4 regions of the Thiobacter aerophilus genome follow, and region 3 is predicted to be linked to each of the others. Evidence: predicted binding sites of a transcription regulator. Region 3 holds the regulator's gene; each other region holds the start of a gene.
The links. The regulator sigma-54, encoded in region 3, starts transcription at its own class of promoters, with help from an activator protein. The targets are predictions, from matches to a motif close to TGGCANGNAANCTGCTTT.
Positions count from the first base shown of each region.

Region 1: glnA (glutamate--ammonia ligase) is a predicted target of sigma-54. The motif match lies at 995-1,012, and genes of this name have one in related genera.
Region 2: V6E02_RS02595 (ammonium transporter) is a predicted target of sigma-54. The motif match lies at 1,360-1,377, and genes of this name have one in related genera.
Region 4: pepA (flocculation-associated PEP-CTERM protein PepA) is a predicted target of sigma-54. The motif match lies at 914-931, and genes of this name have one in related genera.

Region 1 covers NZ_JBAJEX010000004.1:214,861-217,060, forward strand. Annotated here, with positions in the region: gene V6E02_RS07325 (cation diffusion facilitator family transporter) at 1-904, shown strand, start outside; gene glnA (glutamate--ammonia ligase) at 1,068-2,200, shown strand, end outside.
Region 2 covers NZ_JBAJEX010000001.1:496,834-499,033, forward strand. Annotated here, with positions in the region: gene V6E02_RS02590 (cob(I)yrinic acid a,c-diamide adenosyltransferase) at 1-120, shown strand, start outside; gene V6E02_RS02595 (ammonium transporter) at 124-1,326, opposite strand; gene V6E02_RS02600 (EAL and HDOD domain-containing protein) at 1,630-2,200, shown strand, end outside.
Region 3 covers NZ_JBAJEX010000002.1:28,422-30,621, reverse strand. Annotated here, with positions in the region: gene hpf (ribosome hibernation-promoting factor, HPF/YfiA family) at 1-307, opposite strand, end outside; gene V6E02_RS03400 (RNA polymerase factor sigma-54) at 322-1,767, opposite strand; gene lptB (LPS export ABC transporter ATP-binding protein) at 1,923-2,200, opposite strand, start outside.
Region 4 covers NZ_JBAJEX010000002.1:241,409-243,608, reverse strand. Annotated here, with positions in the region: gene pepA (flocculation-associated PEP-CTERM protein PepA) at 1-849, opposite strand; gene V6E02_RS04520 (ThiF family adenylyltransferase) at 1,032-2,200, opposite strand, start outside.

The DNA.
Region 1 (2,200 bases), on a different contig from region 3:
AGCCGCCACCCTGGCGTTGGGCGCGATGCTCATGGGCCTGGGCGCGGCGCTCCTTTGGGGAGCAGGGGTGCGGCTGGGGAACCCCGCCGCGATTCAGCCGGTGCACGTGGCCACGCTCTACATCGCCCTAATCACCTTAGCCGGGAAAGAAGCGCTGTTTCGCTACATGATGGTGGTGGCGCGGCGCCTGCGCTCCCAGATGCTGGTGGCCAATGCCTGGCATTCCCGCTCCGATGCGGCTTCCTCCCTGCTGGTTGTGCTGGGCATTTCTGGCAATCTGCTGGGTTATCGCTTCCTCGATCTCGTCGCAGCCTTGCTGGTGGCCTTCCTCATCATTCGCATGGGCTGGAAAATGGCCTTCCAGGCCCTGTCCGAACTAATCGACACGGGCTTGTCGGAGGAGGAGGTTGCGGCCATCCGGGCCACCCTAGAAGGCACGCCGGGGGTGCGTGGCCTGCATGAGCTGCGCACCCGGCGCATGGGCGACCAGGCGCTGGTTGACGCCCACGTGCTGGTGGACGAAAGGATCAGCGTCTCGGAAGGCCACCACATCGCCGAGCGGGCGCGCAAGCGGGTGCTGGAACACCACGACGTCTTGGATGTGATGGTGCACGTGGACCCGGAGGACGATGCCCTCGTCAAGCCCTCGGCCCACCTGCCGCCCCGGGAAGCGTTGCTCGCCCGCCTGCGCGCCGCCTTGGGCGAAACCTTGCCCGAACCGCAACGGGTGCAGTTTCATTACCTGGACGGGCAGGTGGAAGTAGAAATCCTGCTGCCTGAAAACCTCTGCGCCGACCCCGCGCGAATAGAAGCCCTAAGATCCCGCATCCAGACGCTCAAGACGCAGGATCCCCTGTTCCGCGCCATCCGCGTACATGCGGATTATCCTCAAATTGGTGCATGAAAGAAGGGTTACGCACCATGCTGGTGCGTAACCCCAGACACATGGGAGATACCACTTTGTGGCACAATGGTTTTTTTCGCTTTTCCTGTTTGGCATGCTTCCTGCTTTAGCAGGCGAAGCCTGAAAATCCCCTTTCCTTTCCATTTGCTTTGAGGAGAAACCCATGGCGGTCGCCGATGTCATGAAAATGATCAAGGACAACGAAGTGCGCTTCGTTGACCTACGCTTCACCGATACCCGCGGCAAGGAGCAGCACGTCTCCGTGCCGGTGTCTGCCTTCGACGAGGATAAGTTCGAGTCGGGCCATCCCTTCGATGGCTCATCCATCGCCGGCTGGAAAGGCATCCAGGCTTCCGACATGATACTCATGCCCGACCCGGATACCGCCAACATGGATCCCTTCATGGAAGAGCCCACGCTCATCCTCACCTGCGACGTGATCGAACCGTCGGACATGAAGGGTTACGACCGCGACCCGCGTTCCATCGCCAAGCGCGCCGAAGCCTATCTCAAGTCCACCGGCATCGCCGATACCGCCTATTTCGGTCCCGAGCCCGAGTTCTTCATTTTCGACTCCGTGACTTGGCATGACGACATGTCGGGCTGCGCTGTGAAGATCCAATCCGAGGAAGCCGCCTGGTCCTCCGGCGAGCAGACCGAGGCCGGCAACCTGGGCCACCGCCCCAAGGTGAAGGGCGGGTATTTCCCCGTGCCGCCGGTGGATTCCCTGCAGGATATCCGCTCTGCCATGTGCCTCGCGCTGGAGGAAATGGGCGTGCCAGTGGAGGTGCATCACCACGAGGTGGCCACCGCCGGCCAATGCGAGATCGGCACCCGTTTCAGCACCTTGGTCAAGCGCGCCGACTGGACCCAGATCCTCAAATACGTGGTGCACAACGTGGCCCACCAGTACGGCAAGACGGCAACCTTCATGCCCAAACCCATCGTCGGCGACAACGGCTCCGGCATGCATTGCCACCAGTCCCTGTGGAAGGATGGCCAGAACCTGTTCGCCGGCAACGGCTATAGCGGCCTGTCCGAACTGGCGCTCTACTACATCGGCGGCATCATCAAACATGCCCGGGCGCTCAATGCCATCACCAACCCGGGCACCAACTCCTACAAGCGCCTGGTGCCCGGCTTCGAAGCACCCGTGATGCTGGCCTATTCCGCTCGCAACCGTTCTGCCTCCATTCGCATCCCGCACGTGGTAAGCCCCAAGGCGCGACGTATCGAAGTGCGCTTCCCCGATCCTACCGCCAATCCCTATCTCGCCTTCGCGGCCATGATGATGGC
Region 2 (2,200 bases), on a different contig from region 3:
ACCGTCTCACCCGCTGCCCTGCGTTATCTCAACCGGTTGTCCGACCTGTTGTTCGTGCTCGCGCGGGCCATCAACCGCAGCCTGGACATGCCGGACGTGCTATGGCAGCCCCGCGGCTGAGTGCTACCACGGGGCTTCTTGTTCCGGGGTCGCGGAAATACGGTGGATCGACAAATCCGCGCCAGTGAATTCCGCTTCCTGATCCAGCCGGATACCCACGGTCGCCCGTAGGGCGCCGTATACCAGGAGGCCACCGGCCAAGGCGATGACCGCGCCCAGCAGGGTCCCCACCGCCTGGGCTGACAGGCTCACGCCGCCCAGGCCACCCAGTGCCTCGCGTCCGAAAATGCCTGCGGCAATGCCCCCCCAGGTGCCGCACAGACCATGCAGTGGCCATACGCCCAGCACGTCGTCGATCTTCCATTTGTTCTGGGTGAGCGTGAACATCCACACAAAGAGGCCGCCGGCCACGCCGCCGGTCACCAGGGCGCCGACGGGGTGCATGATGTCGGAGCCCGCGCAGACGGCCACCAGTCCTGCGAGAGGACCGTTGTGCACGAAGCCCGGGTCGTTGCGTCCGGCGAGCAGGGCCACCAGAGTGCCGCCCACCATGGCCATCAGGGAGTTCACCGCCACCAGGCCGCTAATCTTGTCCAGGCTCTGAGCCGACATCACATTGAAACCAAACCAGCCCACAATCAGGATCCACGCCCCCAGGGCGAGAAAGGGAATGCTAGACGGCGGGTGGGCGCTGACCATTCCATCCTTGCGATAGCGCCCGCGTCGTGCACCCAGCATCAACACCGCCGCCAGCGCGATCCAGCCCCCCACGGCATGCACCACCACCGAGCCGGCGAAGTCGTGGAACTCTGCACCAAAGGTGGCGGCAAGCCAGCTCTGTACGCCCAGGCGATGATTCCACGCGATACCCTCGAACAGCGGATAGAGGACGGCCACGATCACGAAGGTAGCGGCAAGCTGGGGATAGAAACGCGCCCGCTCGGCAATGCCGCCAGAAACGATAGCAGGAATCGCCGCAGCAAAGGTCAGGAGGAAGAAAAACTTAACCAACTCGTAGCCATTGCGCTCGGCGAGGGCCCCCGCGCCGGCGAGGAACTGGGTGCCATAGGCCACCCCATGGCCGATGAAGAAGTAGGCTACGGTGGAAACGCAGAAATCACTGAGGATCTTGACCAGGGCGTTGACCTGATTCTTTTGGCGCACCGTCCCCAATTCTAGAAAGGCGAACCCCGCATGCATGGCGAGCACGAGGATCGCACCGAGGAGGAGGAACAACGTATCGGAACTGGAAGTCGGCAGCGACATGAATGGCTCCTTGGTCACACGAACCCCGGACCACAAGCACGGACCGTGCCGGCTTACGGGTCCGCACCAAGTGTGCGCGAGAACGCGCTTTTCTGGGGCTGCCCCGAAACCTGACTGAATCTTTTTGGTGCAAATTGCCCGCGCGATGCACTAGAAATGAGCGCCTGGCAGCCTGCGCCGGAGACGGTGATTCGGGAGAAAGGGGGTTTAGCGCCGCGCCAGAAGCTTACCGTCATGTAACGCAGGCTTTTCTAAAGATCCGGCATATCCGGACGTTAAAGCCCGCATACTGCGGAGCCCACAATGACCTGGAAATTCCTACCCCGTCCATCGGATCGGCGCACGCCCCCGGCCTCGCCGCCGTCGGGTGGTGCGCCCGCCGATGATGTAGTCCAAGGCCCGGACACACCGCAGACGGTTTTCTTGGCGCGCGAGCCCATCATCGATGTCACGCAGCGGGTCGTGGGTTATGCGCTCCTGGTGCGCGCTGGCGGTCTTTTGCCCCCCGGAAAGCCGCGCCATGCCGCCGAAGAAATCAACCTCGTGCTGGACACCCTGAACCGCTTCGGCGTGGAACAGGCCCTCGGCGAGAAGCAGGGTTTTCTGCGCCTGGGCGTGCCTTGCCTGTTGAGCGATCTGGTGGAGGTCATTCCCAGGCAGCGCTTCGTGCTGGAATATGGCGCACCCGAGCCGCTAGACGAAGCCAGTTTGAGCCGTCTTGCCACCCTGCGTGAGCGCGGCTACCGCCTGGCCCGCCACTGGCAGGGCGAGGAGCACGGCCTACTGGATGTTGGCAAGACGGCAAGCCTTGTAATCTATGACCTGGCACTCACGCCTCTGCAAGAGATCGCGCGCATCGACCGGCTGGTCAAGG
Region 3 (2,200 bases):
GGCGCTTGAGCGCCTCGCGGCCGTGGCCACCATTCTTTTCCTTGTGCTTGAGTACCTGGCGGTCGAGTTTGTCGGCGAGTGCATCGATGGCGGCATACATGTCCGCGTCCTGGCTTGCGGCGAAGAGATCGCGACCGCTTACGTGGATGTTGGCTTCCGCTTTGTGAATCAGCTTTTCCACGGAGAGGATCACGTTGACGTCGATCACGTGGTCGAAGTGACGGGTAATGCGTTCCAGTTTGGCCTTGACGTAGTCGCGAATCGCGGGGGTGACTTCTACGTGATGCCCGGTGACGGTGAGGTTCATGGTGTGTGCTCCTGTTAGAAGGCCTTACGAAGACTGGCCGGCGGAATCTGCAGTGATTCGCGATACTTGGCAATGGTGCGGCGGGCGACGATGATGCCCTGCTTGGCCAGGATGTCGGCGATCTGGGCATCAGACAGAGGCCGCGTGCGGTCTTCTGCCGCCACCAATTGCTTGATCAGCGCGCGGATCGCCGTGGCGGAACAGGCGCCGCCGGACTCGGTTGCGACATGGCTGCCGAAGAAATACTTGAGCTCGTAGATGCCCCGCGGTGTAAGCATGTATTTCTGCGTGGTGACGCGTGAGACGGTGGATTCGTGCAAGCCCACCGCTTCCGCGATCTCGCGCAGTACCAGCGGCCGCATGGCCACCTCGCCGTGTTCCAGGAAATGGCGCTGGCGATCGACGATGGCCTGGGAGACACGCAGGATGGTGTCGAAGCGCTGCTGCACGTTCTTGATCAGCCAGCGCGCTTCCTGCAGCTGACTGGCGAGTTCCTTGCTGGTGGCGTTGCGGTTGCGGCGCAGGATGTCGGCATAGACCCGGTTGATGCGCAGTTTCGGCATGGCCTCTGGGTTGAGGCGCACCAGCCAGCGGTCCTTGATTTTGCGAACCTCTACGTCGTGCACGATGTAGCGCGTTTCATCCCGGCCATAGGCCGCGCCCGGTCGGGGCGTGAGATGGGTGATGAGCTCATGCGCCTCGCGCAGCAATTCATCCGAGCATTGCAACAGCTTCTTCAGTTTGTTGAAGTCACGTGCCGCGAGCAGGTCCAGATGCTCCCGCGCGATGTTGATCGCCAAGTCGCGTGCCGGCTCGGGTGCCTCACTGTTTTCCAGCTGCAGCACCAGGCATTCCGCCAGGTTGCGTGCGCCTACCCCGGGCGGGTCCATGTTTTGCAGATGCTTGAGGGCGGCGGTGAGTTCCAGCGGATCCACCTCCAGCTCCGGCGGCAGCATTTCCGCGATTTCGCTGAGTGGTTGCTTGAGATACCCGTCTTCGTCGAGGGCGTCGATGATTAGGGCGATCAGACTCTTGTCCCGCTCGGAGACGGTGAGCAGGTTGAGCTGCCATAACAGATGCTCGCGCAGTGTTTCCGCACCAGTGGCCAGTTGGGGGAAATCGCCTTCTTCGTCCTCGCCTCGTGGACCGCTGGGAATATCCTGGTCCCAGAGGCTCTCGGGTACCTCGGCGCTTTCCGGCGCGCCTTCCACTTCCACTTTGCTGACGGCCTCCTCGGTGATTGGAGCCGGCAGCGTCGTGGCGAAACCATCCAGGGCCGGCGCGCCGCCTTCCTCCTCGCTTTCCAGGTCGTAGCGCTCTAGCAGGGGGTTTTCCTGGAGCATGACTTCCAGCTCCTGGTTGAGTTCCAGGGTGGAGAGCTGCAGCAGGCGGATGGACTGCTGCAGTTGGGGCGTGAGCGTGAGCTGCTGGGAAAGCTTGAGCTGCAGACTGTGTTTCATAGGGGACTAGCCCAGCTCCGTGCCGGATGTGTGATCGGCTGGCAGCCGACCGTGCTTACGGCGGGCGTCACCTGCCTAGGCTCGAGCCCGAATAGTCCTTCAGGCCGGTTGCATTAGCATGAGCCCTGCATTCCGGATGAAGGCGCGGTTTGGGCTCAGAGGCGAAAATGCTCGCCGAGATAGACCCGTCGCACCGCCTCATTATAAACAATTTCATCCGGCTGTCCGCTGGCCAGAACCGAACCTTCGTTGATGATGTAGGCCCGGTCGCAAATGCCGAGGGTTTCGCGCACGTTGTGATCGGTGATCAGCACACCGATGCCCCGCTGCGACAGGAAACGGATGATCTTCTGGATGTCCAGCACGGCGATGGGATCGACTCCCGCGAAGGGTTCGTCGAGCAGGATGAAACGCGGTCGCGTGGCCAGTGCCC
Region 4 (2,200 bases), 210 kb from region 3:
TCAGGCCAAGGCCTTGCGCCGACGCAAGCCCAGGGCCACCAGCCCGCCGCCCAAGAGGGCCAAGGTTGCCGGCTCGGGGATGAGACGGAACTGGCCATTGTTGCTGACGATGAAGTTGGTGGGCGGCTGGTTGAAGCTGGTGCCATAGCCGCAGTTCGCAACCCCGCCGCAGGAAAGCTCTACTGCCACTTCCTGTTTCACATTGGTGCTGGGGTTGGCCACATAGCTCGCATTGGTGGTGGTGAAACCAAACAAAATGGGCGGCAGCGAGGGCACCAAAGTGCAGAGGTCGTTGCCCAGGCTATCGAAGGCGTAGCCGCAGGAAAGATTAGTGAAGGCAAAGATCATGCTGATGTTGCCATTGGGCAGGCCGGATGTGTTGACTACGCCCCCGCCGCCCACCAGGCTCAAGGTGGCGAAGGGTGTGCCATTGTTGGCGCCAAAGAAGCCGTTGGTGCTACCGTAGTCGAAACCCGCATGCGAATAGAGCGTAAGCGTGCCGCCCGGGTTGAAGGTGAAACTCCCGCCCAAGGTGCCGGAACCGGTTGCGTTTTGGAGCAGGCCGGTGATTTCCACCGGCTTGGCATTCAGGCCTACCCAGGGGGTTCCGTCATTCCCGCTAACGACGAACACACCGTTGTCGCTGAAGGTAAAGCTCGAGCCGGAGATGCTGTTTTGGATATAGCTGTTGCCGATGTAATCCAGATACTCGTTCACGGTGAAGGCGCTAGCGGACCCGGAGCCGTCGGGATCGAATTTCCAGTTCTGAAGAAAGGCCGAGGCGCTCATGGGGGCGCAGGCCAGCGCAAAGCCAGCGGCCGCCAGGACCTGTTTGAAAGCGTTGTGCATGGTGATCTCCTAGTCTTGGGTTGGAGGGCCCGGGCCCAGCCCGGCAGATTTGTGTGTCCACTGATTAGCAAGTGACGTGCCAACGGTCCATAATCGTTTTGGATCAATGTGTTAGGAAGCTGCACCGGCACCAGCGCGGCGCGAAGTGTAAAAAAATCCGACAAAGCCCCGGCCGCCGCCGCTTAGGTGAGGAGGCTTTTGGGGGGCCGACGCACAGACCGCGCGAAGGCCACAGGGGCATGGCCTACTCGCCCGAGGAAGAGGGTCCGCGGGGCGGCGGATCCCATCAGTCGGTCGAAGGCATCGCGGATGGCCTGGGCCTCCCGGGTTGCGTGGGGCGCGGCGGAGAAAGCCCGTCCTTCTCGAGCATAGCGGCTGAAGATTACCGGCGTCATTTCCGGCTGCAGCTGGAGACCCAGCCGGGTGGCCGCCAGCCAGAAGCGCTGCACCGTCCGCCCGGCGGCGATGTAATCATCCACCCCTTGCGGGGCCCGTTTGGCGATCAGCGCGAAGTGGGCGGCGCAGGCAAGGCCCGGCAGCAAGTCGAGTTCGAGGCGCGGCACCAGGGTGCCTGCCAGCCAGCGATTGAAGAAGCGTACCCGTTTCCAGGAGGTCATCACCCAGCGGGTGAGGCGTAAGGTGAGGGGGTCCAGGCCAATGGCTTGGTCCGGCACGCGGTCGGTGCTGTAGCGGGCGTTCCACTCGATGATGTCCCGATGGACCGCGTAGGCCTCGGGCAGGGTGAGGCGCAGATGGGCATTGCGAAACGCGAGCCAGGCCACGCGCCAGCGCGCCGCCCAGCCCTCGAACCATCGCACCTCCCACTCCGGGCCCACGGCCGCTTCCAGCTCGGCCTTTTCCCGGGTAGTCAGGGGGCGGGTGGAATAGGGCCGGCGATTGACAGAGCGGATGCGGATGAAACCGGCCAGCGGATCGGGGATGATCGCCGCGTCCGGCTCGAGCGCCACATCGAAGGTGGGGTGTGTGTCCGGGCCTTGGCGCCGCTCGATGTTTGCGCGCAGTTTTAGGTGGCCGGCGGCAAGGACCAGGGTTTCCAAGAGGGCGCCCAGGGCGAGCTGGCTGGCGTGGCCGTCCAGGTCATAGACGCAGTGGTCGCGGGTGTCGAAGCCGTGCACCACCAGGTGCCGCGCGTCGATCACCTGGAAGCGCCAGGGCTGGGTGTTGTCCCCGCTCGGTGCCCAGCGCGCGAGTTCGATGAGTTGCTCCATGATGTCCTGGGGCGGCGGCGCCTCGGGCGGGCGCTGGGCGACGTAGGCCGCCAGCTTGCGTCGGGCCACCGCCAGAGTAAGCCGCTGCAGGGGATTGCGCATGCCCCATGGCCGGTAGGTGT